DNA from 3 places in the Ureibacillus sp. 179-F W5.1 NHS genome. Region 2 is predicted to be linked to each of the others. Evidence: riboswitches for the same ligand, from Rfam matches in the RefSeq annotation. Region 2 holds a riboswitch; each other region holds the start of a gene.
What was found. A riboswitch is a leader RNA that binds a small molecule or an ion and turns the genes downstream of it on or off. The one in region 2 is predicted to bind thiamine pyrophosphate.
Positions count from the first base shown of each region.

Region 1: linked by a shared signal. The riboswitch ahead of tenA (thiaminase II) and the one ahead of thiM (hydroxyethylthiazole kinase) in region 2 are both predicted to bind thiamine pyrophosphate.
Region 3: linked by a shared signal. The riboswitch ahead of thiT (energy-coupled thiamine transporter ThiT) and the one ahead of thiM (hydroxyethylthiazole kinase) in region 2 are both predicted to bind thiamine pyrophosphate.

Region 1 covers NZ_JBIQFG010000036.1:2,309-13,468, forward strand. The annotation lists gene ACH0B5_RS13915 (GNAT family N-acetyltransferase) at 1-492, opposite strand, end outside; gene pdxR (MocR-like pyridoxine biosynthesis transcription factor PdxR) at 585-1,952, shown strand; partial or broken gene ACH0B5_RS13925 (TetR/AcrR family transcriptional regulator) at 1,996-2,487, opposite strand; gene ACH0B5_RS18100 (MafI2 family immunity protein) at 2,514-2,765, shown strand; gene ACH0B5_RS13930 (TerC family protein) at 3,254-4,030, shown strand; TPP riboswitch at 4,165-4,264, shown strand; gene tenA (thiaminase II) at 4,378-5,064, shown strand; gene ACH0B5_RS13940 (ECF transporter S component) at 5,061-5,657, shown strand; gene ACH0B5_RS13945 (ABC transporter ATP-binding protein) at 5,635-7,218, shown strand; gene ACH0B5_RS13950 (energy-coupling factor transporter transmembrane component T family protein) at 7,215-7,949, shown strand; gene ACH0B5_RS13955 (lipocalin family protein) at 8,028-9,113, shown strand; gene ACH0B5_RS13960 (DUF2564 family protein) at 9,246-9,527, shown strand; gene tcuA (FAD-dependent tricarballylate dehydrogenase TcuA) at 9,592-11,100, opposite strand.
Region 2 covers NZ_JBIQFG010000021.1:43,328-52,018, forward strand. The annotation lists gene ACH0B5_RS10775 (TrkH family potassium uptake protein) at 1-1,018, shown strand, start outside; gene ACH0B5_RS10780 (potassium channel family protein) at 1,036-1,692, shown strand; gene ACH0B5_RS10785 (MarR family transcriptional regulator) at 1,965-2,399, shown strand; gene ACH0B5_RS10790 (nitroreductase family protein) at 2,493-3,110, shown strand; gene ACH0B5_RS10795 (NAD(P)/FAD-dependent oxidoreductase) at 3,265-4,167, shown strand; gene ACH0B5_RS10800 (GNAT family N-acetyltransferase) at 4,251-4,787, shown strand; TPP riboswitch at 4,883-4,982, shown strand; gene thiM (hydroxyethylthiazole kinase) at 5,100-5,864, shown strand; gene thiD (bifunctional hydroxymethylpyrimidine kinase/phosphomethylpyrimidine kinase) at 5,849-6,673, shown strand; gene thiE (thiamine phosphate synthase) at 6,663-7,292, shown strand; gene ACH0B5_RS10820 (MBL fold metallo-hydrolase) at 7,579-8,397, shown strand; gene ACH0B5_RS10825 (hypothetical protein) at 8,487-8,691, shown strand, end outside.
Region 3 covers NZ_JBIQFG010000009.1:77,848-89,007, forward strand. The annotation lists gene ACH0B5_RS06535 (AAA family ATPase) at 1-142, shown strand, start outside; gene ACH0B5_RS06540 (hypothetical protein) at 365-1,093, shown strand; gene ACH0B5_RS06545 (hypothetical protein) at 1,157-1,837, shown strand; gene ACH0B5_RS06550 (hypothetical protein) at 1,858-2,313, shown strand; gene ACH0B5_RS06555 (hypothetical protein) at 2,364-2,573, shown strand; gene ACH0B5_RS06560 (hypothetical protein) at 2,594-3,301, shown strand; TPP riboswitch at 3,414-3,521, shown strand; gene thiT (energy-coupled thiamine transporter ThiT) at 3,659-4,219, shown strand; gene map (type I methionyl aminopeptidase) at 4,482-5,234, shown strand; gene ACH0B5_RS06575 (hypothetical protein) at 5,261-5,992, opposite strand; gene ACH0B5_RS06580 (GNAT family N-acetyltransferase) at 6,512-7,063, shown strand; gene ACH0B5_RS06585 (beta-class carbonic anhydrase) at 7,124-7,735, opposite strand; gene ACH0B5_RS06590 (hypothetical protein) at 7,831-7,971, opposite strand; gene motA (flagellar motor stator protein MotA) at 8,355-9,158, shown strand; gene motB (flagellar motor protein MotB) at 9,142-9,900, shown strand; gene ACH0B5_RS06605 (PfkB family carbohydrate kinase) at 10,040-11,131, shown strand; gene ACH0B5_RS06610 (pseudouridine-5'-phosphate glycosidase) at 11,128-11,160, shown strand, end outside.

The DNA of each region.
Region 1 (11,160 bases), on a different contig from region 2:
AATCGTTCCTTCTTTACGAATCATATGATTGCGTAAAATGCCTTCTTTTACAGCACCTAACCGTTCAATCGCTTTTTGGGAACGAACATTTTCGTGTCCTGTTTTAATTTGAATCCGCTGCATGCCCAATTGTTCGAAGCCGTATTGTAGTAATAAATATTTACAGTTTGTGTTGATGTTTGTTCGCCACACCCTCGGATTTAGCCAAGTAGAGCCAATTTCTAAACGTTTATGTTGAAAAGAGATGTCCATATAAGACGTTGCCCCGACAATTTGTTGAGAACTTTGGTCGATAATGACAAACACAAAATCGGTTTCAGCTTCCCGTTTTTTTATCCCTTCTTCTACGTATTTCATTACGCTTTCTTTACTCAATAATTCCACCGACATATGTTCCCAAATACGGGGGTCTGATGCGGCAGAAAGAATCCCGTCCGTATGTGAAAGATTGATAGGTTCTAGTTTCACGATGTTATTTTGTAATATTTTCATTTTTCATCACTCCTTGTATTCATTAAATATCAGCTTTGATATGATAGAAATAACCAAAAAGGGGAAAATGAACAATACCAAGGAGCGTCAAAATGGAACTACAAATTATTTTTTCAACCGATGAACCGAAGTATATGACCATTTATAAGCAAATTAAAAAACAAGTCTTAACGAACGTCATCCATGCCCATGAACAGTTACCGCCAAAACGACTGTTGGCGAGCCAACTGAATGTCAGTATACAAACGGTTCAAACGGCTTATGAACAACTTATTAGTGAGGGCTTTATTTATACAATTGAACGAAACGGTTATTATGTCTCTGAAGTGGAATTTCCTTATTCCTTTGAAGATTCCTTTAAGCCTATAGTAGAAATTGAAGAGAATGAAAATCCAACGATTAGTTTTCGGAACGGCCAAGTGGATGCTGCCCATTTTCCATTTTCCGTTTGGACGAAATATGTAAAGGATCATTTTCAATCGAACATGATGCCAAATGCTAAGTGGCAAGGGGAAGCAATGTTACGAAATCAAATTACGCGGTACATACGAAAGGCAAAGGGCATTCACTGTCAGCCAAAGCAAATTTTTATTTTTAACGGTACCCAACAACAATTAAAAGTGCTAAGTCAATTTTTAAAACCAACCGCTGTCGGAATTGAAAATCCTGGTTTCCATCGAGTTTACTATACGTGGAAACAGTCCCGGCTTGAACCAACCCTTGTCCAGGTCGATGAACAAGGTTGTACGGTTCCGACTGTTCCGCTAGATTTGCTTTATACAACACCTGCTCATCAATTTCCAAAAGGAACAATCATGTCCATCACAAGAAAGGGAGAATTGCTACAGTGGGCCGCTGCTCATCAAAGTTATATTATTGAGGATGACTATGACGCAGAATTTCGTTATAAAGGAAATCCGATTCCACCATTGGCCCAATTAGATTATGAAGAACGGGTCATTTATTTCGGTTCTTTTTCTAAAACAATGATTCCTTCTATACGGGTGAGTTATATCATTTTGCCTATGCATTTAGTGGATTCCTTCGAACAGTTTATGCAATTTGACAAATCGATGGTATCCAGATTGGATCAAGTAGTGCTCGCCCATTTTATGAAAGATGGGCATTTTGAAAAGCATATCGCGAAAATGCGAAAACTTTACAGTGAGAAACGACAACATTTAATCGATGAAATTAAAAATCGACTAGGCGATGAGTTTATAATTACAGGTGATGATGCGGGGTTACATATTGTTTTACACTTACCCGATTATTTAACGGAACAACAAGCTTTGCAAAAGGCGAAATCAGTAGGGGTAACCGTTGATGCCTATTCCCAATTTCAATTTGATCGAACAGGGGAAACGTCGAATAAAGTTGTTATCGGCTATGGCACCTTGTCGTTGGAACAAATTACGCAAGGTATTGCCGCTATATCTACTGTTTGGAAATCCAAATAAATAAGAAAATCTCATCTGTATGAAGCAGGTGAGATTTTTCATGTTATTCTTTCGTTGGCCTTTGAAATAAGTATATTTGGCGGGCAATATATTCTGAACTAAAGTGAATACCATCCTTTAACCACCACATAATGATCCTGTCATTGAGGCTACTTTAATATCAAAGTCGATGTATTCTTTCGTTACTGCTTTTTCGGCATTTTCTCTCCTCGTCGCTTAATAAATGAAATAGTTCGTTTTCAAACTTCCGCATTTCAAACAATACACCGATGCATTTCCGATGGTCATACAAGAAATCTAATAAAATGACGAATGTTCATGATTCGAGAGGTCTTTCATATGAATTAAATCACCTACTTTATTCGACAATACGTCGATAATTTCATCGGTGATTTGTTTTAATAAATCGTTTATATCTTGGTAATGTAAATAGAACGTTGTGCGATTTAGTTCGGCGCGATTTGCAATTTTTTGAACCGTTAAATCGGCGATGGATGGGTTTTCGGCTAAGGGAGAAAACTGCATGTTTAAACATTTTATTCGACCGAATGGATCCGCTCCATTCCTAAAAATAAAAAAGCGGTCTATGCCAATGTTGAAAAGAATAAACTAACTTGGATTGTATATTTTGATGAAAAACTTCTGGAAGAAGAAAAAGAAAGATTAAAAGTGGCTTTAACCGAAATAATATGTGACTTTCCGGAAATATCCACTGTCGATTTGCAATATTTTTATCATACTGAACCTATGGATATGAAAATACTAACTATTACAATTGGCTTTTTACTAGATATGAAGGTGATTAAATATTAGAGCCTGATCTAGTTTGCTAGCGTAGGAAAGTGAGTCCATACATGGGAATGTTTACAATTATTCCGCAGTTTCATTTTTTGAGCGTTTTTCGTTTTTAAAGGAAAATGGCTCCAATGAATGTCTTCGGATTATAACCAATAAGGAGGAATTACTATATTTTGTCAGTTTCAATCAGGCAGGGAAAACATCGAATAAAGTTGTTATTAGCTAATATCACCTTGCCGTTGGAAGAAATTACACTACGTATAAGTGCAATTGATACAAGGTATCCAGAACAATCGGTTTCGAATAAGAAAATATTCTTTTTCAAAGAAAGTGACGAAATCACCATAAAACTATAGCTGTTGAGTAGTAATTAAATGGTTAACCATTAATGGGAATAAAAATTGTTTTCCAATAACCATTAAGAATACCTTGTGTCTAATTAGGAAAGTCTATAATTATAGAGATTTTTATATCATTAAAATTTACAGATTGGGGTCTTTTAAATGGAGTCAATATGGTTAGAGTATGCCTGGACATTGTTGATTCTAATTGGATTAGAAGGATTATTATCAGCTGACAATGCTCTAGTACTTGCAGTTATTGCCAAGCATTTACCGGAAGAACAGAAAAAAAGAGCTATAAATTACGGAATTCTATTGGCCTTTGTTTTTAGATTTGCTGCACTTTTTGCCATTTCTTTTATCGCCAATGTGTGGCAGATACAGGCGATAGGGGCTGCCTATCTTCTATATCTAGGATTAAAGCATGTCATTCAGGCACGGTTTGGTAAAGATAATAAGAATATTCATAAGGATGATGAAAAGGAATCCGCAGGGAAAGGTTTTGGTGCTACTGTAGGGAAGATAGCATTGGCGGATCTTGCTTTTGCAGTTGATTCTATTCTAGCCGCAGTTGCTCTTGCCCTCGGTCTTCCAGATTCTCCACTAGGCGACTTTGGTGGTATGGATGCAGGTCAATTTATCGTTGTACTACTTGGAGGTATTGCTGGACTTGTTTTGATTAAATTTGCAGCAACTTGGTTTGTACAACTTCTTGATAAACGTCCAGCTTTGGAAACTACAGCATATGCCATTGTTGCTTGGGTTGGTGTTAAATTAGCTGTAATCACGCTTGCCCATGAGGATATCGGTGTGTTGAATCATCACTTCCCTCACAGCACTACGTGGACACTAATCTTCTATGGAGTATTAGTAGCTATTGCCCTACTCGGTTGGTTTGCGCCTAGTAACAAGTCAAAAGGAAAAGATGTATCGTTATAGATAAAAATAATCTATAAAAGCATTGCCTTACCACTATCTTCCTATAGTCCCTTCGTATTAAATTGAACCTTGTTGGAAAAATTTGAATTGACTTTTAAAAAAAACGGATGTAGAGTGAAAATTAAATTAATAGGAAAGACCACTAGGGGAGCCATTTTGGCTGAGACAGAGTAATCTGGACCCTTTGAACCTGATCTAGTTCATACTAGCGTAGGAAAGTGGAGTCCGTGCATGGGTATGCTTACAATTATTCTGCCGCTCCATTTTTTGGAGCGGTTTTTTCGTTGTTGAAGGAAAAATGGCTCCAATGAACGTCTTCCGATTATAACCAATAAGGAGGAATTAACATGAGTTTTTCAGCAGAACTTAGGAGGGAAGCAACTCCTATCTTTAACGCAATTTTTGAACATCCTTTCGTACAAGGAATCGCAAAAGGAGATTTAAAAAGGGAACAATTAATCCATTACGTCAAACAAGATTTTGAGTATTTAAGTTCCTTTATACGAATCTATGGAATTGCTATTTCAAAGTGCGAGAATCGTGAAGATATGGCCATGTTTAATCAACAAATATCATTTGTTTTAAACAGTGAAACCCATCCGCACCAAAACTTTTGCCAAATCGCAGGTGTACCATACGAAGAGTTACAAGGATATCCGTTATCACCATCTGCTCACCAATATATTCGTCATATGCTGACCGTTGCCCATGAAGGAACGTTAGGCGAAATTTTAGCTGTTTTATTACCTTGTCCGTGGACTTACTGGGAGATTGGAAAGAAATTATTGAATGATGTAAAACCAGATCAATTCCATCCATTTTACGAATGGATTCATTTCTATGGTAGTCGTACGGATTCCATTACGACAAAATTCTGTGAACGTTTAGATGAATGGGCGTTAGATGCAACAGAGAAAGAAAAGGACAAGATGCGAAATCATTTTTTACTCAGTTGCCAGCTTGAATATATGTTTTGGGATATGGCTTATCGGCTGGAAGAATGGCCTGTCAAAATGGAGGCTGTCAAAGAATGAAGTGGAAGATGAAAGAAGTTGTTCTTGCGGTTATTTTATCCGTAGCTTGCGGTGTTATTTATTTAGGCTGGTCGACCCTTTGGATTCCGATTTCCGCTCTAGTCGGACCAGTTGGAGCAGGATTTATGTTTGGGATTTGGGTCATTGCTAGCCCAATCGTTGCTTATATCATCCGTAAACCTGGTGCAGCCTTTATCGCGGAGGTTGCAGCAGCGGCTGTTGAATTACTAACGGGTAGTCACTTTGGTTTATCGGCTCTGTTAGTAGGCGTTTTCCAAGGGATTGGTTCCGAAATAGCCTTTGCCTTATTTCGATATAAACGTTATAACCTCTTTACATTAATGCTTTCAGGTGCTTTAGCGGGGGTTTTAGGAATTGTTTATAACTTATTGGCTAACGGTTTTGGCTATTACACAACGGGCGTATTTTTTGCAACATTAGCGATTCATATTATTAGCGGAGCGATTCTCGGAGGATGGTTAGGGAAAGTGGTAGTAGACGCCTTAGCTAAAACAGGGGTGTTAGAACAATATGAAATTATGAAACAGACGAGAAAAAAGGGCGAGATCAATGAAAACGTTTCTAGGCTGTAAAAACTTGTTTATTCGCTTCTACAATCGCTCTGAACAATCGCTTCAAAATATAACGTTGTCCATAAATAAAGGGGAAAAAGTATTAATTTTAGGACCTAGTGGGAGTGGGAAATCAACTTTGATTTCCGCCCTTGCTGGTATTATTCCGGAACATATTGAGGCCGAAGTAAATGGTGAAGTATTTTCTAGAAAACATGTTGGCGTGATGTTCCAAGATCCGGATTCTCAATTTTGTATGTTGCATGTAGATGAAGAGATTGCTTTTAGTCTGGAAAATCGATCTATTCCTCGAAATGATATGGACAAAATGATTGCAGACATAATGGGGCAAGTCGGTTTGAACGTAGATAAGAGAACACCGATTGAAACATTATCAGGTGGAATGAAGCAACGATTGGCGTTGGCTTGCCTGTTAGCATTACAACCCGAAGTGTTGTTTTTTGATGAACCAACAGCCCAACTAGATCCGAAAGGTAGACAGGAAATATTTGATTTACTACACCAATTATCGAAAAAAACAAACCAAACGATGGTCTTTGTGGAACATGTATTAGATGGTTGTATCGAGTGGATGGATCGGGTCATTTTGTTAAATGATTGTGGAACTGTGATTGGGGACGGAAAACCAAAGGACATTCTTCAAAACTTCCAGAAGGAAATGGAAGTAGCGGGGATTTGGCGACCAAAGGTTTTTCCTGAAAAGTGGTCGGAAGTAGTGGAGAATACGTCCCATCCTATATCGATGAAACTATCTGAAAAACTTGAAACGAAGCTAGTTAATAATGAAAAGGGAAATAATGACGTAGTGATTCGTACAGAAAATATGGAAATAGGCTATGGGAAAAAGACGATTATTAGCGACATTAATGTAGAAATCCGTAAGGGGCAATGGGTATCTATTATAGGGCAAAACGGAAGTGGAAAAAGTACGTTCTTAAAAAGTGTGATTGGTTTAGAGCCTATAAAAAAAGGACAACTTTACTTTCAACATAAGGAATTAAAAAAATGGTCCGATCGGGAATTATTTGAAAAGGCTGGCTTTGTTTTTCAAAATCCAGAACATCAATTTATAACAGATACGGTATTTGACGAAATTGCCTTTGGTGGCCGACAAAGAAATTGGCCAAAGGATTTAATTGAAACAAAAACAATGCAATTATTAAAGGAATTTGGATTGGAAAGATATCGCGACGCTCACCCTTTTACATTAAGTTTAGGGCAAAAACGTCGATTAAGTGTGGCGACAATGTTATTGTTCGATCAAGTTTTACTATTACTCGATGAGCCTACTTTTGGCCAAGATGAAAAAACGACAAATGAATTAATTCGTTGTTTAAAAGAAAGGCAGAATCAGGGAACGACTATTATGATGGTGACCCACGATATGGATTTAGTTGATCATTATTCGGATCAAGTCATACTCTTTAACGAAGGAAAAGTGATGTATCAAGGCCAACCGTATGGATTATTTTCTGATGAAAAAATGGTGCGGGAATGTGGGTTGATTCCACCGCTCCATTACCAGTTAATGCATGAAAGAAGGGGGCTTGTTTTCGTATGAAGGCAAACGATTCCTTCCTCGCTTCTTTAAATCCGAGTTGTAAGTTATTTACGCACATATTCGTCATGTTTCTATTAATGACGATATCCAATCCAAAGGTGACTTTCTTCATATGGATTCTCGGTGTATTTGTTGGCGTTTTTTTAGGAGGTTGGCGAATTTCGTACCTTTTCAAACGGCTTGTCCCATACCTAGGGTTTTCCATTCTTGTCTTTTGGATGATGGCGGCCTTTGGCGAAGGGGAAACAACGATTTGGAAATGGGCTTGGTTCCATGTGACGGAGGAAAGTATCACAAATGGCTTAACGGTCGCATTAAGAATGTTAGGCTTTGTCACGTATGGCTTATTATTTACTTCTACAACCGATTTAACCTTGTTCATTATGAGTTTAATTCATCAATGTAAGCTTTCACCAAAATGGGCCTACGGATTACTAGCTGGATTTCGGTTTATCCCGCTCTTTCAATCGGAATTAAAGCAAATGAAGACGGCCCATAAAGTAAGAGGATACAAACAAAAAAATAGTTGGAAAGCGTTTATGCGGTATTCCATCCCATTGTTTAGTCAAGGAATACGAAAGGCAGAGCGAATTGCCATTGCAATGGAAGCCCGTGGATTTACAGGGACAAAAGAGAGAACATATTATCAAACGACTCATGTAGTTGCGAAAGACTGGGCTTATGCATTTTTATTATTAATCGTTGTAATAACGTTGATGGTGGTGGAGTGATGATTTAGTTTAACGGTCGCATTCTGATTCGGATGTGCATATCTTACTGAAAAACAGTAGGGTGTGTGACGTAAGGTGATGAAAAACTTTTCTAATGAAGTTTCCCTTCCGAAAGATACAGCTCCCCATTTATTTTCAAATGTGGAATGGTGGTACTATTTTGCTTATCTTACGGGAGAAAAAGGAGGCCGATATGCGACAATGGCTTCTTTTTTTCGAATTGGGGAAACCGAGTTAAATAAAGGCCATTATTTAATTTTTTCTCTCATTGATCTGGATAAAGAAATTCAGTATAACTACTCCCAAATCGACGCAACATTAAAGTGGAATTTAAAAGCTTTTTATCTTCCGTTGTATTTACTACTTCGACCAAATGATAAGCGGATATGGAGATTGCAAAAAAGCTTATTGAAAGGGAAAATTCCTTCTCCCCATACGCAAATGAAAAAAGTGACGATTGAACATAACCCAACCGAGCTTTTTTATGGAGATCATCAATTATCGTTTTTCGGTGAAAAGGAAGATCGTTTTAATGTACAACTAGTCGATAAAAAATTAGAAATCGATTTACAATTTGCGCCCCTTAAATCCATTGCTCTTATTGGTGAAGATGGTAAGCCAGATGAGTTATACTATTACTCCTTTACGAAAAACGAAGTACAAGGACAGATTCGTACGGAACAAGGAACCCAAAAAGTAACAGGTCAAGGTTGGTTTGATCACCAATGGGGTTGGGATTATGCATTATTAAAAGGAAACGAAGGGTGGAATTGGTTTGGTCTGCAATTAAATGATGGCCGAGAGTTGTTATTAAATGAAATGCATACCAGTGGCGAGAAAACCTTTTCCCCGATGGCCAATTTAATTGAACGGGACGGAACATTGCGTTTTTCAAGAAATGTGGACTTTCAAGAAATGAAACATTGGCAAAGTATACAAACAAAAGGAAAGTATCCAATCGAATGGAAGATTGTTATCCCTGATTTTTCAATGGAATTAAACGTAAAGGCTGCTTTTCCCAACCAAGAAATGCTTATTATTGGTCCACTTCAAGCGATATGGGAAGGAGCTTGTATTGTATCGGGTCAGGAAACTTTAGCGAGTGGAAAAAGGAAAAATATTTATGGAAAAGGCTTTATGGAACTAGTCGGATATGCGAATTAAATATTTAATGTTAGTATTACTCCATCACGAAAAGATATGTCCAACATTTGTAGCTTTCCTTCGTACATATTTTGTAGCCAAATTTCAATACTAAAGTGGAAACGAAAATTGGCGTAGGAAGGGAAGAGACATATGGCGAAGCATTCAGATACAAGTTGGAAACAGGATCATCCAAGTACATTGTTCGGCAACTCGGTTCAAAAGGCTGATCGCGCGGTGAAGCAAGCGATGTCCCACCCAGAGGAAATAGCAGTGGAGCATGCTTTCAATTCCATCACCCACGCAGAAAATGCGTTTTCCAATGCAGTCCAACATGAAGAACATATGGATATGATTGAAGCAAATAAACAGCATTTAGATAAAGTGAAACAACAATTACGTGAAGTGGAAGAGATTGTGGAAGAACAAAAATAAATTGGTATTACAAACAATGACAGCTAATTGGCAAATCAAATGCCAATTAGCTGAATTTTAAATTTTATTTGATTGTTGCGTCCTCGAAAGTATTAACGTATTTTGCTGCTTGGGAACCTGAAACTTTTCCAAAAACTGCACCGGACATCAGTCCAGAACCACCAGGATAATTTTCATAGAAAATACCACCAACCATCTCGCCTGCTGCAAAAAGACCTTTAATCGGTTTTTCATTTTTGTTTAAGACTTCTCCATTTGTATTAACATGAAGGCCGCCAAAAGCAAAAGTAATTCCACAAGTTACTGGGAACGCATAAAATGGCCCTTGTTCAATAGTCATCGCCCAGTTTGTTTTTGGAGGTGTAATTCCTTTTGTTCCTTTCCCATCTTTAATGGAAGGATTGTACTCGCCATCTTGTACAGCATCGTTATATTCTTTAATCGTTTGTATAAATTGTTCTTTATTTACAGACAGTTGATCAACTAATTCTTCCAATGTAGCTGCTTCATAAACCGTTGCTTCTTCTAAATTATATTCTTTTCTTAGAAGGGGACGTACTTGGGCATCAAAAATTTGATATGCCACATGGTCTGGTTGTTTTAAAATTTCACGCCCGTATTTCGCGTACGTATAGTTTCTAAAGTCAGCTCCTTCGTCGACAAAACGATAGCCATCTTTATTTAGCATAATACCTAAAGGATAGGAATGCTTTTTAAAAATATCACCTGGTTTAGTAAAATCGCCAACCTTAGGTACATTATAATCAGTTCCAATCGAATGGCATCCATCCCAGTCGCCGAATGGTTGAGCTCCAATTTCTAATGCCATTTGAATGCCGTCGCCGGTATTGTATTCTGTTCCTCTAACTATAGCTGCATCCCATTCAGCCCCAAGATATTTTGAGCGCATTGCTTTATTCGCTTCAAAGCTACCACACGCTAATACCACACTTTTTGTTTCAACTGTAATGGTTTCACCTTGTTTTAGAATTACTACTCCAGATATTTGTTCATTTTTCATTACTAATTGAATTGCTTGGGATTCATACCATACATCAATATTCAACTGTTTCGCGCGTTCGAATAATTGCTTCATTAAGCCGATCCCTTTTTCTTTTGTTTTTACTGGAAGGCCTCCCCAAAAATGAATTTTTCCTTCTTTTTTAAAGGATTGGTTATCATAGTTCAGTTCGAATTCTACGCCCTGTTCCCGCATCCAAACAATTGTTTCATATGATTTTGAAACTAATTGCTTTGCTAGTTTAGGATGACTTTGACCATCTGTAACACGCATTAAATCATCATAATAATCTGAAGTGCTATATTTTGGCATGACAATTTGCTCAGCTTCTTCATCTCGTAATTCGGGCATGATTCTTCTAATATCGTTTAAATCATTATAGGCAAATCGGATTGCACCGTCAGTAAAAAAGGAGTTGCCCCCTTTTTTATGCTCAGGTCCCTTTTCAAGTACTAATACTTTAGCACCGTTTTCTTTTGCGGAAATGGCCGCACATAAGGCAGCATTTCCAGCTCCAATCACTACAACATCGAACGAATTATTCTTTGACATTTCATTTCCCCCACTTATTTAATATTTACAAAATTCATACAATTAGTATAATAAAAGCTA
Region 2 (8,691 bases):
ATTGTTATTAAAAGAAGCATTTAATGCTACATCAACAGCAGGAATGGTGAAATTAGTCAAAAGAATATTGATTTTTACGTTGGTAACAGAATTTATTGGAGCAGTTATATTGGCCATTCGCTTCTCCCTTGATATGCCAATTTCAAAAGCGATTTATTTCGGCTTCTTTCATTCTATTTCCATTTTTAACAATGCAGGTTTCGATTTAATGGGGCAATTTAAAAGTTTAACTGACTATGTAGATGATCCCTTTGTCGTCATTACAATCTGTAGCCTTATCATAATAGGTGGACTAGGGTTTATTGTTATTAATGAATTATATGAATATCGCGAAACGAAAACATTATCTGTTCATACAAAGGTTGTTTTAACGACAACATTTACTTTAATCGTAGGGGCAGCGATTTTAATTTTCCTTTTCGAATTTAGTAATGAAAAAACATTAGGTCCTTTATCAACAACTGGAAAAACGTTAGGTGCTTTGTTCCATAGTGTGACTCCAAGAACGGCTGGTGCGAATACATTGTCTATGGGAGATTTAACTCATGCTACTTTGTTTTTAACGATTATTCTTATGTTCATCGGAGGAGGTTCTGGTTCTACGGCTGGAGGAATTAAAGTTTCAACTTTTACCGTTTTAATTGCAACTGCCATTTCACAATTAAAGGGTAAAGAAGATGTTACTTTATTTAAACGTCGCATTGTGATTGAAAACATATTAAAAGCTTTTACAGTTGCCATGTGTGGCATGATCATTGTTGTGCTCGTCACTTTTTTATTAAGCATTACAGACAAAGGTCATGTGTTTATTATGTATTTATTTGAAGCAACTTCCGCCTTTGGAACAGTAGGCCTTTCTATGGGGTTAACGCCGGAACTTTCATCAGTTGGCCGTATTTTAATTATTTTAACAATGTTTGCAGGAAGATTAGGACCATTAACGATCGGTTTTGCTTTAACAAAAAAACGTAAACAAGAGGCTTATCATCATCCAAAAGGAAATATTATGATTGGGTAACAAAGGAGAGTAAAAAAATGAGTAGAAAACAATATGCCGTAATTGGATTAGGCCGTTTTGGTACGAGTATTGCTAGAAAATTGCATGAAGCAGGTCAAGAAGTACTAGGTATTGATTTAGATGAAGTAAGAGTAGAAGATGCAGAACCTTATATTACCCACGGATTAATCGCCGATTCTACAGATGAAAAAGCACTAACATCTATTGGAATTACAAACTTTGACTGTGTTATTGTCGCAATTGGGGACGATATTCAAGCAAGCATTCTAACCGTCATGCTTTTGAAGAACCTTGGTATGAAAAAGATTATTGCAAAAGCGGTAGGTAAACGTCACGGTCAAGTTTTAGAGGCAATTGGTACGAGTTGGATTATTTATCCTGAAAGGGATATGGGAGAAAGAGTGGCAAATCAACTTCTTTCACCAAACATGTTAAACTATATTGAACTTTCTAAGGATTATAATATAGAAGAAATTATGATTCCTTCTAGAATGGCTGGGAAAAATTTAAGAGAATTGGATATTCGGGCAAAATATAATGTGAGTGTTATTGCTATTTTAAGAGACGGTGAGATTATTGTTTCACCTTCTCCTGATGAATTACTTCAAATAGAAGATATTTTAGTAACGATCGGAAATCGAAAGGATTTAGCGAAATTCTCCAACTTAGAATAAAAAAATTCCTAATTTTCTCCCCATACAAGTTAGAAAAAAATCTAAATTGTATGGGCTTTTTTATGTTATTTTTAAATATAATTTACATTAAAAGCCAAATTGTTAGAAGGAAAAGAATCTATTATTTGGATAAAAAAATGAAGTATATTTTGAAAAGAAAAGTTTGATACTAAATATAGTAATTCACTAAAACAAAAAACTTGATTAATAGATTATTTATATTATAATTGACTAGTCAATGATTGATTAATCAATTGATAAGGAGGAATGAAATGGATCAATCTTGCGAAGATGTAAAAAATATGATGTTTATGTTCAAAAATATTGATAGACAAGTTACACAAAACTTTGAAAAGTGTACAGGGATTAGTCTAACTCGATATGAAATATTGTATACCTTATTGAATAGTGGACAACTTTCACAAATCGAATTACAGAAGAAGTTGAAGATAGATCAAGCTGCAATTACAAGACATTTAAAAATTCTTGAAGAGAAAAATTTGGTCTATCGAAATCGAAACAAACAAAATAATCGAGAAGTGATAGTAGAAATAACAAATAATGGCATGGCTATTTTGGAAAACTGTGATTCAAATAAAACACAATTTTTCGATGAATTATTTCACGACTTTACAACGAAGGAAAAACAACAGCTACAAATGATGTTAAAAAAACTAATGGTTAATTCCGGAAAACAAACTGGTTAGATTTTTAATAGTCATGATAAATGATACAGCTAATCCCATTGAACAAACAATTCCTATTAAAAATGATATTGACATATTGAAAGGGGTATAAAAATGCCAAACACAATTCAACAAATCATGCATGAAAGAAAATCCGTTCGTAAATATAAAGAGGATGTCGTGATCCCACGCGAAAAATTACAAGCTTTATTAGAAAATGCCATTTCAGCTCCATCTTCAAGTAATATGCAACCATGGCGTTTCATTGTAATTGATGATCAACAAGTGAAAAAAGAGTTGCGCCCAATTGCAAATGACCAAGAACAAGTTGAAACATCTTCAGCGATTATTGCCGTTCTTGGTGATTTGGAAATGTACAAAAACTCAGAACAAATTTATAATACCAATTATGAAAAAGGTTATATGCCAAGAGAATTAGCGGATTTAATGATAAAAAATTCCCTTTCGATGTATGGTAGTTTACCAGAAGATATTATTAAAAATATTGTTCATTTCGATGCTGGTTTAGTTTCAATGCAAATTATGCTGTTAGCTAAAGAAATGGGGTATGATACGGTACCGATGGGTGGTTTTGATAAAGCGAAATTTGCGGAAAAATTCAACTTACCAAAAAATGAAGTACCTATTATCCTAATTGCTATTGGTGAAGCAGCTGCTCCTGCTTATGGTTCATCCCGTCTGCCACTTGAACAAATTACAAAATTTATTTAATAAAATATTGGATAGACTTAGTTTATAAAATACAACTAAAAGTTTGTTTAGCGTTGATCGAAAAGGTCAACGCTATTTTTATGTTGAAATAAGGAAATGAAAGAATTTGAAAAGCAAACATAATAAATATTAATTTGTAAAGGATCGAAGAGTAGTGAATGTATTTGATTGTGTAGTTGTAGGGGCAGGTCCAGCGGGATTAAGTGCGAGCTTGACTTTAGGTAGGGCTAGAAGAAAAATTGCTCTTTTTGATGATGGAACAAATCGGAATCGAGTAGCAAATCAATCCAACGGTTTTCTTACCCGTGATGGCATCAAACCAGCGGAATTTAAAGAAATCGGAATGAGGGAGATAACCCGCTATCCATCCGTTCATTATTTCAAAACGACTGTTCAAGAACTTTCGAAGAATCAAAATGGTCAATTTATTGCCAAAACAAAAGATGGGCAGGAGTTTATTTCCGACAAACTTTTACTTGCAACCGGAATCCAAGAACATTTTTCTATACCGAGTATTAGGGATTATTATGGTAAAAGTTTATTTAATTGTCCCTATTGTGATGGTTGGGAATTAAGGGATAAGCAGCTCATTATTATTGCAGAAATGGAAGAACATGCCCTCCATATGGCGAAATTACTCTATAATTGGTCCAAGGATTTCGTTGTATTATCCAACGGTGGAGAATTTTCAAAAAGAGGAATTCGTGAACTAGAAAAAAGAAACATACTAGTAAAAATGGAACCTATTAGAAATTTAATCGGAGATCGTGGCTATATTGAACAAGTCGAATTAGCATCTGGAGAAAAAGTCAACTGTTCAGGTGGTTTTGTTGTACCAACCTTTTATCGTCCGAATCCTTTTCTAGTACAATTCAATTGTGACATAAACGAACACGGCGAGGTTATAACGGATGGACTTGGTCGTACGTCTTGTCAAAATGTTTATATTGCAGGTGAATTAAAGAGAATAAGCCCATCTTCACTAATTAATTCTGCTGCAGACGGTTATAAAGTGGCACTGTCTATTAATCAAGATTTGTCCGAAGAAAGATTTTAATGAATGGGATTCAATTCTTAATATCATTTTAAACAAGGAAAATATTCCCTTTTTGTCGAATGTAGAAGATAGGGGTGATACCAATGAATAATATTCGTTTTAAGAAATTTGAAAACGAACTAGATGATTTAGTTTCTTTTATGACAAAAAATACATGGGAATTCCATTCAATTCCCAATCCATCAAAAGAACAAATCATTGAAAATTATCATAATGGCTGTTATTTTCATAATCGAGAAACATTTTGGATTTTAAAGGGAGATAAAAAAATTGGTCTCATTGTAATCGATGATATAAATGATACGATACCATTGTTTGATATTCGGTTAGATAAAACGGTAAGGGGAAAAGGGTATGGGACACAAGCTGTCGATTGGATTGTTCAATATCTTTTTTCTTTACCGGATAAAAAAATTCGAATTGAGGCTCATACACGATGGGATAATTTGGCGATGAGAAAAACTCTCTATAATTGTCGGTTTGTGAAAGAAGGTTATTTCAGAAATGCATGGGAAAATGATAATGGTACGATTTACGACTCGTTATGCTATGCTTTCATCCGTGAAGATTGGGAAAAGGATCAAATAACTCCTATAAAACTTAACGAAATACCTTTTTAATCTAAAATTTTTTATAGGACTTAGTTCATTATTTAATTCTTGTTCCTAATTTAACTTGTAGAAAACTAGTTTTATGTTAATATGAAATCAATCAAATACTCTTGCAGGGGGACGCAATTTGCGTTGAGAAGGTTAAAACCTGACCCTTTGAACCTGACAGTTAAGACTGACGTAGGGAGCAAAGATTTTTTCGAGAATACATAATGATATCTTGGAATTTAAACGCTCTTTTGTCTTTGAACAAAAGGGCGTTTTTATTTATAAAAATTAGCTATACAAAGGAATCGAAAAAAATACCGAGGTGAAAGTAATATGACGTTGTCGAGTATTCGAAAAAAAAATCCATTAGTTCATTGTATTACAAACTATGTTGTAGCTAATTTTACAGCAAACGGATTATTAGCTACAGGCGCATCACCAGTAATGGCAGATGAAATGGAAGAAGTAGAAGAAATGGTTTCTATAGCAAATGGCTTATTAATTAATTTAGGAACCGTAAATGTTCGAACGTTAGAATCTATGATGATTGCTGGAAAAAAAGCAAATGAGTTAAACATCCCAGTTGTACTAGATCCCGTCGGTGTTGGAGCTACAAAATATCGACAACGAGCGATTAAAGATATTCTAGAAAAAGTAAACGTTCAACTAATACGCTGTAATATGGGCGAATTAGCAACCATCGCAGAGGTAGAATGGCAAGGTAGAGGGGTGGATAGTGGTAACGGGGACATGGATCTACCAACTGTAGCAAAACAAGTTGCAATAAAATATAACTGTCTTGTTGCTGTTACAGGATCAAAGGATTTTCTAACAGATGGCTATCTAGAATATTGGACAGTTGGTGGACATGAATTAATGACCCAAGTTACTGGTACTGGATGTCTACTAAGTGCGTTAAGCGCTGCAGCTTTAACCCTTGAAGGGAACCCATTATCCAATTTATGTGAGTTATTCATGGATTATAAACGTGTAGCGGAGTTGGCGAGTGACCACCTTCTACTCGGTACATTTCAAGAAGAAATCATAAACAGTATTCATTTATTATCTAGAGGTGGTAAACAATGGACGTTGTCATGACAATTGCAGGTGCAGATAGTGGTGGTGGAGCAGGTATACAAGCAGATTTAAAAACCTTTCAAGAACTAAAAGTATTTGGTACAACCGTTATTACGGCCCTTACTGCTCAAAATACATTAGGTGTACAAGGGATTTTTCCTACTTCACCTGATTTCGTACTTCAACAATTAACTTCCGTTTTTTCTGACTTTCATGTAAAAGCGGTCAAAACAGGGATGCTTTTTTCAGCTGAAATTATTGAAGTCATCGCCAATTACTTACAACAGAAAGACGTTCAACTTGTAATTGATCCTGTGATGATTGCCAAAGGTGGAGAAAGTCTACTACAAAAAGAAGCGGTAGATGCATTAAAGAATACTTTGTTGCCCATCGCTACTGTGTTAACACCCAATATTCCTGAAGCAGAAGTAATAAGCGGCATTAAAATAGAAAACGAGGATCATATGACAAAGGCAGCCCATACAATGCTGCAATATGGAGTGCAGTGTGTTGTAATGAAAGGCGGTCATTCGAAGGAGCTAAATACAGCAACAGATAAAGTTTATTTAGCCGACGGAACATCTTTTTCCATGATAAGTAAAAGAATTCATACAAAACATACCCATGGAACAGGATGTACTTTTTCGGCAGCCATTACTTCCTTTTTAGGGAGAGGATTATCCCTTAAGGAAGCAATGATTGAAGCGAAAAAATTTGTTCAATTAGCGATTGAAAATCCGTTAAATATCGGACACGGGCATGGACCTACCAACCATTTTGCTTATCAACAAAGGAAAGGCCAATATGAGGTGATTGTAGATGAATCGTAGTGATTTAGCAGTTTATTTTATAATGGGAACGGAAAACTGTAAAGAGGAGCCTTTAAACGTATTAGAAGATGCTTTGCAGGCAGGAATTACAATGTTTCAATTTAGGGAAAAAGGTCCTCGTGCATTAAAAGGGGAGGAATATGTAGAGTTTGCTAGAGCATGTCAACGTTTATGCAACCATTATCATGTGCCATTTATAGTGAACGATGATGTGGAGCTAGCCTTGAAATTACAGGCAGACGGTATCCATGTGGGACAAAAAGATATGGCGTTAGTAAACATTCGTGAACAATTTAAAGGAAAAATAATTGGTGTTTCCGTCCATAATGAAGAGGAAATGTCAAAAGCCGTATTAAATGGAGCGGATTATGTTGGAATTGGACCTATTTTCAAGACAACTTCAAAACCAGATGCAGAACCTCCTACTGGTGTAAGTTTTATAAAGGAAATACGTAACAAGTATCCGAATTATCCAATAGTCGCGATAGGTGGCATCACAACGGAAAATTCTAACGAAGTTCTTCAAGCTGGTGCAGACGGAGTAGCAGTTATCTCCGCTATTTGTCAAAGTTCAAACCGAAGAGAGACTGTTAATAGATTTAAAACTAAAAATTACTAAAATCAATAGAAATCCTCCGTTGATTAGTAATGGAGGAGAAAGGATGTTGAGAAAATATAGCATATTAAGAGGTATAGACATATAAAGTCTATCAAATACCAATGACTACGATTTTCCGAGTATGGAAAAAATCTAGTAATGTTCTAGTATAATTAAAGAACATTTCACAAAATAGTAGTAGAATACAATATAATAGCATAAATAAAAAGTGTACCATCATTTTCCTATGATGCGTGCACTTCTTTTATTAGTAATAATGATAGATTTACTATAGGGGTGATACTTATTGATAGCATATCAATCAAACAATGTAACTGTTTTTCAAAGTTTAATTTACAAAACGACATCCCTTGTTATCCGAACCAATGATTGTATCATTATTGTGGATCCAAATTTGCTCCCTATCGAAGTAAATGAAATAAAAGAATATGTAGAAGAGATTAGAGGAAATCGCCCTATCTATTTAATTTTTACCCATTCCGATTGGGATCATATTGTTGGTTACGGTGCTTTTCAAGACGGAATTGTTATTGCAAGTGAGCGTTTCGAAAATCGACAGGATAAAGAAGCGATACTTCATCAAATTAGACAGTTTGATGATCAATATTATTTAGATCGAGATTATCCTATTCTTTATCCTCCTGTTAATATCCCAGTAACCTTTGATGGACAAGTATTAGAAGTAGGTGAAACGAAATTTACCTTTTATATGGCAGAAGGTCATACAAATGATGGGATTTTTATTGTAGTAGAACCTTTAGGTGTATGGATTGCTGGGGACTATTTGTCAAATGTTGAATTTCCCTTCATTTATTTTAATAGTGAAAAGTATGAAGAAACATTACGAAAAACCAATAAAATTTTAGACAATCATTCTTTTCACCTTCTAGTACCGGGACATGGTGATCCAACAAATATTAAAGAGGAAGTCATTTTCCGAAAAATAACTTCTTATCGTTATATCCAGGAATTACGAAATGCCATTAAAGAAAACAGAGATCATCGTTTTTTAATACAAGGTTATAAATATAAAGAAGAACAAATTAAAAGCCATGAAGAAAACTATCAATTAATTAAAAAAGAATTGCAAGTTGAAGCAACCTAGCATAGTAATGAAGTGAACAATCCATCATTGAACCCTCTAGACAATTGCCGCATAAACTAGGTGAGGCGAGCAAAAGGGGGTGTCCTCAAATGGGATTGTATATTAATAATAAAGAACACCCAAGAGTGTTTAGTCAGTCGAATCATTTAGTAGAGCCGAATCAAGTGGAATTTAAGCGAGATTACTTATCCGAGTTAATTGAACAACAAGTGAATGCAACTCGAAACTTACAATTTTCCTTAAATCAAATACACTATTCTCAAAATGATTGGAATGAGCATCAAACAAATCAAT
Region 3 (11,160 bases), on a different contig from region 2:
TACATTAATCGATCTCCAAAAATCAGGAAGAATGATTGGGGTCATTTCCCATGTTTCTGAGTTAAAAGCAGCAATGCCGGCAATTTTACAAGTTGAAAAATTAAAAGAGGGCTATAGTAAAACATCCATCGTCGTAAAGTAAAAATAGGCTCATTTTCTTATTCAATGAGAAATAGAGATTCTAAGAATAAAAAACTTAACAAAGAATATAAATAATCATAAATTTATAGCAAAAAGAAAAAGGCGATGGTAAATCCATCGCCTTTTGTTAAATTTAGGAAGAATTTGGTACCATTATATTTATAAGCAATTTGAACTTGTGGAGTAAATTGGGGTTAACACAAAGGTAAAGGTAGGTTTATGAATGAAATTCGATTTAAAAAGGATAGGTAGATTATTAATCACACTCTCTATTGTAAGTCTATTAGGATGTAGTGATGTAAATGAAAAAACAGCTAAAATCATTGAGGAAAAGTTATCCGAAAAGTACAATGAATCCTTTGAAGTTCAATATTTAGGGGAACGGAGGGGGACGAAAAGTAATGATACGGTAACGACGTATGTGAAAGCATTAGAATCTGACATTCTATTTACAGCCATTATGGACAAATCAAAAAACATTATTGAAAATTACCCTGAGATGCTTTTAATGAATAAATTTGCATCGGTTTTTAATAAAGTGATTGAAGATCAAGGATTAGATGCTTCTTCATGGATTAATAGTTATACTGAACAATCCTTTGATATTACAACAGATATGACAATCGATGAATATATTGAAAAATCGAAAACGGACTATATTTTCGTTGAAATTGTCATGAAAAATGGTGATAGTATTACAGCAGAAAAATTAAAAACGATTGTACAACAAACTTACAATCAGTTTAATGGCCCTTCTATTTCCGCAACTTATTGGATATTTAATGATGATGAATATACAAAAGTGAATAAAATGTTAAAGAATGTGGCAAATATAGATCCCTCTGATTTAGAAGGTTATGACTATGATAGTAAAGTTTTTGTTGAGTTAACAAAAGATGGTTTCGTCGATTCGGACGAAGCTATAAACAACATGTTAAATCGGGGAAATTAATTAAAAGTTATGCGAGAGTAGGTTGGAAATGAAAACAAAATATTGTTTTTAGATAGTGTTGTGATGGTAGCTACACTCTTGGCTCTATGTGGATGCAGCTCATTAAATGAAACAACGTCTAACAAGATTGAATCATCGCTTGAGGATAAATATGGTATTAAATTTGAAGTGTCCTCAATTGGAGGAAGATCCCGTAGAGGTGGAAGCGGCACGGTTCAAACATATGTTTACCCCCAAAATGACGAAACACTCCATTTTAATGCGATTACAACAAAAGAGGGTGAATTAAAAGACGATTATATTGGACGAATTATTAGTGAGAATATAAATGAAGAAATAAAAGGTGAAATGGATGGAGTCGAATTACAGACTTCTACTAATATGTTTTATCTTAGTGCTAATGATAAAGAAGAAACAAATCTTGATATCACGCTAGCTGAATATGTTGAAAAATATTCTCCTAGATATATTACAACTTCAGTTATTGTAAAAGAGAATTCGACAATTACATCTACTTCATTTCAGCTTATTATGGAAAAGATTCACAGCGAAATCCCAGAAATAGGATATTATATGAATGTTTTTTTAATTTCGGATAAGGATTACGAAAGCTTTTTGGAAAAGCCTAGTAGCTTATCTTTCTTTGATAAATCTAATTTAAAAGATTATAAGATTTTGAATGAATATAGACTTTATATCGATAAAGATGGTTTTAAAGATTACACATCAAACAAGAATAAGTAGGATAAAAGGAAAAATTAAATATGAGAAAAAAATTTTATATCATACTAACCATTTGTTTAGTAATAGGTATAGGTGGTTGTATTGGGAAAGAGAAAGAAGAAAGTGTTTCTAAAGAAACAGAAGTTGAAGCATTAAAAAATGAAGCCATGGACTATTTAAGTAAATATGATGATGAATTTGAACCGTTATCTTTTACATTGAAAAATGTAATGGAACATTATCATACTTTAGTTGTGCATTCAAAAAAATACAATACGAATTTCAAAGTCTATATTGATGAGACCGATGAGGACAAATTTAACGATAACTATTTTCTTTTAGATTTAGAGCAAGCTGGTTCGGAATATATGAATACTATCGTTAAAAAGTTCTTTCCTAATGCTGTTACAAAAATAGAGTTATTAAACTTAACTTTAAAAGCGTATAAAGAGGGAATTGATAATTTTGAAGACTACTATATAGTGATCAATTTTTAATTTCACTATATGTTTTTGACAGTACACTCTCTTTCGAAGATAAAACTAAAATGAATCGTTTATTAGAGGAAATGAGACAAAATAATAAAACTATGAGAATCATATTTGTACAAACAAGAGCAGAGGGGGATTTAGAAAATTACGTAAAGAATCACAGTTTAAATGAATTATTAACATCAGATCTCCCACTAAAAAGTTTAGATTATTCTAGCAAGAAAAATGGAGAAATTGAAGAGGGGACTATAGAGAATCATACATAGTTCCGATTGGAGTTATTTTTATGAAAAGAATGTTAATGATACTATTAATGATTTCTTTAATAATAGGAATAGGCGGTTGCATTGGGAACGGGAAAGAAGAAAGTGTTTCTAAAGAAGAAGCAGTTGAAGCATTAAAAAATAAAGCCCTTGATTATTTAAGTAAATATGATGATGATTTTGAACTGGTATCCTTTCAATCTGCAAGTTTGATGGCACAGTATAATGATTTGGTAGTTTATTCAAGTAAATACGATGCAAACTTCAATGTGCATATAAAAGATGGTGAGAAAGATGAAGAAATGGAGTTTACCGATGATTACTTCACTTTAGACTTAGTGGAACCAGGTTCCGAATATATGAACGAAATTGTACGAGAATACTTACCAAATGCGAATACAAAAATAAAATTATTAACACAAAGTATAAAAGAATACAAAGACGGTATTGAAGACTTTGTAGATTATTATAATAGTAAATATTTCTTGATTAAATTGTATGTTTTCGATAGCACTCTCTCATTTGAAAATAAAAGCAAAATAAATAGTGTTTTAGAGAGATTAAAAAGTAAACCAATCATGGTGGAGTTTGTGCAAATAAAGGAGCAAGCTAAAGTTGAAGATTTTGTTAAAAATCATACATTAAATGAAATTTTAGAATCGGAGTTACCGATAAAAAGTTTAGAGTTTACCATTTCAAAAAATGGAGAAATTGAAGGAACGATTAAGTAAGCTAGTATTTCTCCTTTTCTTTTTTAAGACACATATCTTTATCTTAATAACCTAGTTGAAAAAATCATATACTTTGATACAATAAATGTGTTCTAACAATAAAAAATGATGTATTTACCACAAGGGGAGCTGATGAAGTCAGCTGAGATTGTGCACTTATTGCACTAACTCTTTGAACCTGTAAGTTAGTACTTGCGAAGGGATGTGGATAGAAACCGACTCCATTCATGGCGTTTAGGCTCTGTCCTGACGCCATTTTTATTTGGAGTAAAGGGGCATTGTTTCCAAATAATAATGGGCGAAGATTTCTATTCCTTCTCAATGTTCTACATCGGAATAAAAGAGAGGAGAGTTGTTATGAACAATAAAAGATTATTAATGCTCGTTGAAATTGCTATTTTCGCGGGAATTGGTGTTGTGTTAGACAAATTATCGTTTTCGTTATGGGCACAAGGTGGCTCTATTAGTTTTGTGATGGTTCCGATTCTTTTAATCGCTATTCGTTGGGGATTATCTGCTGGAATAATCACTGGACTATTAATCGGTCTTATCCAAATCCTTCTTGGTGGCTATATCCTTCACTGGGCTCAAGGGTTACTAGACTATATTGTTGCCTTTTCAGTAGTCGGATTTGCAGGTATATTCCGCAAGCAAATCGTCGATGCTGCTACGAATTTAAATAAAAAAAGAATGGGATTATACATTGTTTTTGGAACAGTTGTTGGTGGATTGTTGCGTTACGCAGCACATACCATTGCTGGTGCGATTTTCTTTGCAGAGTATGCAGGAGATCAAAACGTCTGGGTGTACACAATCGTTTATAACGGATCTTATATGATTCCAGCGATTATTTTAACTGCGATCGTTGGTGTACTAATCTTTACGGCTTCTCCTAGATTACTAAAAGCCAATTCTTAATAAAATAAATTCTATAATATGATAAAGAAGAACCAAGAATCGATACGGTATTCTTGGTTTTTTAGTTGTTTAAATAGAAACAATGAAAGTTCGAGAAATGTTTTATTACTGAATAGATAATCCCATCATTCGATCTAAAAAAGGACTACGTATAGATAATTCTGAAAAGAAAAAACGATTTCCTATCAGGTGCAATTGTCATAAAAACCTTTTCGATTATGGTATATTATATAAAGATATGTATATAGGAAGGACGTTTAACATGATTGTTCAAACAAAAGAAGAATTAGAAGCATTGAAAAAAATTGGCCGTATTTGCGCTGAAATTCGTGAAGCCATGAAAGCAGCAACAAAACCGGGTATTACGACAAAAGAGTTAGATGAAATTGCAGGACGTATGTTTGAAGAGGCAGGCGCAATTTCTGGACCAAAAGGAGAATATGATTTCCCTGGTTATACTTGCATTAGTGTAAACCACGAAGTTGCCCATGGGATTCCTGGTTCAAAGGAAATTAAAGAAGGAGATATGGTCAATATTGACGTTTCTGGTTCTTTAAATGGATATTTTGCGGATACGGGTATTTCCTTTGTTGTAGGAAGTGGTTATACTGAAAAGGAAAAGCTATGTACGGTTGCAAAATCTGCCTTTGATCGTGCGATGACAAAAGTAAAAGCGGGCTCAAAGTTAAATCGAGTTGGTAAAGCAGTTGAACGGGAAGCGAGAGATAATGGTTTAACTGTTATTATGAATTTAACTGGTCACGGGATTGGCCGTTCCCTACATGAAAAACCAGATCACGTTTTAAATTATTATGATGCTTGGGATGCAACGATTATGAAGGAAGGAATGGTTTTAGCTGTAGAGCCATTCATATCCGAAAAAGCAGAACATATTGTGGAAGCTGGAGATGGGTGGACATTTATTACACCTGACAAATCTTTAGTAGCACAAATCGAACATACGGTTATTGTTACGAAAGACAAACCAATCATCATTACACAAATTGAAGATTAAAAAAAAATTCCTGTTCACTTGAAGAATTACTTCAAGTGCGCAGGATTTTTTTTCATAAAGAATATGCCCACTACCAAAACACCTATTAAGAAAAGAGCGGCGGTCGTTACTAAAAGTTCATCAAAACCATTTGAAACTGCAATTCCTAAATAACACCATATAAAAACGATTGGATACACAATATCAAAATGATGATAACGAAGATGTAGTGCAATGGCTGTACCGATTGTCATAAGAATAACTGTCCAAAGGGCACTGCTTAAACCGAAACCTTTCCACTGCATATCAACAAGTAAGTACCAACCATGTAGAATTAGTAGATAGGTAGACCAACTAAAATAAATAGCAATAGGCATTCTTAATTTGAACAATTCCTTTTTTAATGGATAAGTTAAATAAAGTCCAAATAATAAAATGACTTGTATAAAAAATAAAACAAAGGATAGTAAAAAATGTTCACTATGCCAACTCCACAGGGAAGCAATCTGAAAAATAACTACACATAAAAAAAGAATAACTTGGGGTATCGAAATAAAATAATCAGTGCGGCGTAATTTTATGTAGTTATATATCCAAAGGAAAAGAAAAATGAACACAAGAACCCATATGTAATAAATAAAATTAGCTGGTGCAAATAGAATCGGTAAACGATCTATAATTTGAATAGTGGAATGCCCTTTGAATTGTAGCCAAAATGCATTGACTGTAAAAAGTGTGACTACAATAACCGATGTAAATAGCAGGATTATACGACCCATTCTTTCCTCTCCTTTCTATAAAATTATATACATTTACTAAGATTTGAACAACAATTTCCAAATAGTAATAAAATTTTGGAAAAACCTAAACAATCTTTCAATTGCTTTCGATAAAAAAATACAGATATAAAATATAGCTACAGTTCTCCTAGTTTTCAATGGATGTTTAGAGCATATGAATTATAATATCCTACTTTTGATTAGATGGTGAATCCCTTTTTTGAAAATAAGTAACCTTTACTAATATAATGTTCAAACATTTAGAAAGCATAATAAGCTGGGCGTAAATATTCAGTTTATTGTATGCATACATGTAATAGTGGATAAAAAATAAGCGATTATTAATAAGAAGTATTTTAAAGGAATTTTTTTAATCATCAAGAATAATTTCTTAAGGGTTGTATAAAGACGTTCATAATGTAAATGATGGAAACAGTTGGATAAAATTTGAGGAAAGGCTTTAAGGTATACGGGATGGTAAAAAAATTTTTGAATTTACTACATAAAAAGGGTGATCATTTGATAAAGCTCGAAAGTGATCGATTATTATTACGGACATTAGTGGAATCCGATGCAAAAAATTTAGCGGATTTAATGAGAAGGAATAAGTATTTTTGGTCTATCCACGAACCTCTCCATGAGGATGAGTTTTACACGGAAGAAGCTCAATTTAAAAAAATATTAGAGAGTATGCATTTGCTACGAGCAAATCGAGAATATTCCTTTGGTATTTATGAAAAGGGAAGGAATTATTTAATCGGTCATATTTCGTTATATGCCATAAAAAGGTTGCCTTATAATAGTGCGTTCATCGGGTACTCGATTGATGAAAATTATACTCGAAAAGGTTTTGCTACGGAAGCAGTTAAACAAGTCGTTGAATTTGCCTTTCAAAATGTACAATTACATCGTATTGAAGCCTATGTATCACCGAAAAATGATGGTTCCATTAAAGTATTAGAAAACGCCCATTTCGTTCGAGAAGGTCTATTAAGAGAGCTTTTATATATTAACGGCCGTTGGGAAGATCATTATTTATATTCTTTACTACGATATGATTATTATTCATAAACGTTTTCGTACAATAAAAGGGCTAATGTTAAACGATCGTTTAAGATTAACCCTTTTACATTATTGTTCAATTTTTGTCGTATCAATCAAATTATTTTTCGTTAAATATTCATTCCCATCGGAAAGTAAATCCAGCTTCCCAGTATTCGGATCCATGATTAGTCCGTGGACAGGCGTTCCGTTTGGCATTAATGGGTGATTGCGAATTAAATCAACGCTTTTCAAAACACTTGTTGAAACATCTCCAAATCCTCTAAGCCACTCCACTAAGTCAATACCTGAAAATTTTACAGTATTAATAATATCTTCATTTACACCACGTTCAATCATATGGTGAATCATCAATTCTGGATCAATTGCACTCATCCCACAATCATGATGGCCAATCACATATACTTCATCTGCTTTTAGTTCATAAACAGCTACTAATAAGCTACGCATAATAGCTCCAAAGGGATGGCTAACTTGTGCCCCGGCACTTTTTACTATCTTTACATCTCCGTTACGCATATTCATAGCTTTTGGAAGCAATTCAACTAAACGAGTATCCATACAAGTTAAAATAACTGATTTTTTATCAGGAAATTTTGATGTAATGTAGGGTTCGTATTGTTTAAATTTAACAAATGACTCATTAAAACTAAGAATTTCATTTAAAGATGATTTCATCATTCCACAACCCCTTATTGTTGATAGCTTAAATTATAGTATATATGAAAAAAGTCGACAAACCCGGAATGGATTTGGTCGACTTAACGAATATTTCATTAATATTTTTCAGTTGGTTTAGGATCGATTTTAACAGATGATGCAGAGTTTAAACCGACGCGTAAGTAATGAATGAACATAGCCATAGCAATCATAATTACTACGAAAAAGCCCACTACAGTAGAAATATACATACCCATTGTTGAAAGACTCCTTTCTTATAAACAAGTGTCATTGTTTCCTATTATACAATATATTCATAAACAATTGTATCTTAAGATGAAAATTAATATTGGCAATTTCACGAAGCTTTGAGAATGAATTGCTAATATTTTTTATGCTAAAGCTAATAAATATACTAATTTATTATTATATTTGGCTAATTATACCTAATGAACTTAATTATTATGTATTATTCTTTTTACTCATTGGCCGATACAAATATTAACCTAGTTAAATAGTGTTGTTTTTTGCTGAATAAACAGGAAAAAATGATGAACCTGGCACTTTCTGAAATAAGGATGTAAAAATTATAGAAAACATGTCGAAAAAAATAGTAGGTTGAAGATTTGGAGGAGCGTATATGGATTTATCAACGATAATAGGGATTGTTCTTGGTATTATTGCTGTATTTGTTGGAATGGTGTTAAAGGGTGCTAGTTTAAGTGCTTTAATTAACCCTGCTGCTTTTTTAATTATTATTGTAGGAACAATTGCATCTGTAACAATTGCTTTCCCGACAAAAGAATTAAAGCGAGTACCAAAGCTATTTAAAATTTTATTTACTGAAACAAAACTTAAGAGTGACATAGAAATTATTAAAATGTTTTCTGAATGGGCTGACTTAGCAAGAAGAGAAGGTTTACTTGCATTAGAGGTGAAAGCATCTGAAGTAGAAGATCCATTTTTAAAAAATGGTCTTACGTTAGCGATTGATGGTCAAAATGCGGATTATATTCGCGATGTACTAACGGAAGAAGTAGAAGCATTGGAAGATCGGCATGCAAGTGGTGCACAAATTTTCTCCCAAGCCGGTACATATGCCCCAACTTTAGGGGTATTAGGGGCAGTTGTAGGTTTAATCGCTGCCTTAAAGGATATGAGTGATATTGATAAACTAGGTCATGCCATTTCTGCTGCCTTCGTTGCAACGTTACTTGGTATTTTTACTGGATATGTTTTATGGACTCCGTTTGCCAATAAGTTAAAACGAAAATCAGCAGAAGAAGTAAAACAAAAGTATTTAATGATTGAAGGTATTTTATCTGTATTAGAAGGGGAAGCACCAAGGGTAATTGAACAAAAATTAGCTTCCTACTTAACAATGGATGAACGCCAACAAATTATGAATGAAAGCGGGGCGGGTGGCCTTGGCAAAGAAAGCTAAAAGAAAAAAGCACGACGATCATGTGGATGAGTCATGGCTTTTACCCTACTCGGATTTATTAACGCTACTATTGGCATTATTTATCGTGTTATTTGCTTCTAGTACCGTAGATCAAGAAAAGTTAGAACAAATGTCTGCTGTTTTTAGTGAAATATTTGATGGCGGTTATAGTTTTATGGAACACTCTTCCGTTGTAGAGTCTTCGAATACTGTAACAGACGGTGTTTCGGTAAGTGCCTATGTTCAAGACCAACAAGAATTACAAGCAATCCAAGAGCGGGTTGATAATTTTATTGCGGTCAATGAATTAGAAAGTACTTTCGCTACGAAAATGACGGACGAAGGGTTATTAATTACAATTCGAGATAGTATATTGTTTGATCCAGGTAAGGCAGATGTGAAGCAAGATTATGTAGATATTGCCGATGAGCTATCGAAACTATTACAAATGGATCCAGCCCGTTATATTGTCGTTACAGGACATACGGATAACGTCCCTCAAAATACCGAGGAATTTAAATCGAATTGGGAATTATCCGTGATGCGGGCTGTCAATTTAATGAAATTAATTATCGACCATAATCCTGAGCTAGATCCAAAATATTTTAGTGCAAAGGGATATGGGGAATATTCGCCTATTGCTTCAAATGAGACAGAAGAAGGAAGAGCGAAAAACCGTCGTGTAGAAGTGTTGATACAACAACTTGTTCAAGAAGATGGTACAAAAGTAAATGAACAATAATAAAAAACCCGAAAGTAAATTATATTACTTTCGGGTTTTTTCATTTGAAAAATTATTTTGACTAATGTCAAACAAAAGTTTATAATTTTAAACAAATGTTTCACCATTAAAACAATTGTACATATAAGGTGGTATGTCAGTGAATGAAAAAGAGCTGCTCGTTCTTCAAGCGATAAAGAACAATCCTTTTTTATCACAACAAGAAATGGCTGAACAATTAAGTATGTCGAGGCCTGCTTTAGCCAACATTATTTCTGGCCTTATTAAAAAAGGAGAAATTGTAGGACGAGCTTATGTATTACCGGAAAAAAATTCAGTCGTTGCCATTGGCGGTGCCAACATTGACCGAAAATTCCATATTGATGGCCGTGTACAATACGGGACGTCCAATCCGTCGAGTGTAACGGAAAGCGTCGGAGGCGTAGCAAGAAATATTGCTGAAAATTTAGGAAGGCTCGGCAATGAAGTGAAATTAATTACATTACTCGGACAAGATCAAGATGCGAAGGTTATTGAACATGAAAGCAAGGCGTTTATGGACTTAAATTATATTGAAGTCTTTTCCGATTTGAAAACAGGTTCCTACAGTGCGGTATTAGATCAAACGGGAGAACTTGTTTTAGCAATGGCAGATATGTCGATTTACGATCAACTTCAGCCGTCTATTTTACAAAAACATGAAGCGATATTGAGTAACGCTAAATGTATTATTGTCGATTTGAATTGTCCAAAAGAAACGGTAGTTTATTTACAAAATCTAGCCTGTTTAAGAGATATCCCCTTTGTAATTGTCCCGGTTTCAGCACCGAAAATGAAAAATATGCCGGATGATTTAATCGGTGTTACTTACTTCATTTGTAACAAGGAAGAGGCCGAGATGTATTTGAATATCCGTATGATGAATGATCGCGACTATACAGATGGTGTGAAAAAACTGCTCGAAAAAGGCGCGAAAAACGTCGTTCTAACGTTAGGAGACCGTGGTGTAATCGTTGGAAACGTAAATGGTATTTTTTATTTTGATGCAGTGAATGTAGCGGAAGTAATCGATGTAACGGGAGCTGGTGATGCCTTTGTAAGTGCTCTCGTGCATGGCGTATTGTATGGAGAATCATTTTCTGATGCGGTAAAGTTTGGTCTATATAATGCTGCCAAAACTTTACAATCCGATAAAACGGTAAGACAAGAACTAAATGCAGATGAAATTAATCATTGGAGGGAACAATTATGAAAAATTATTTATCATTTTCACAAGAAGTA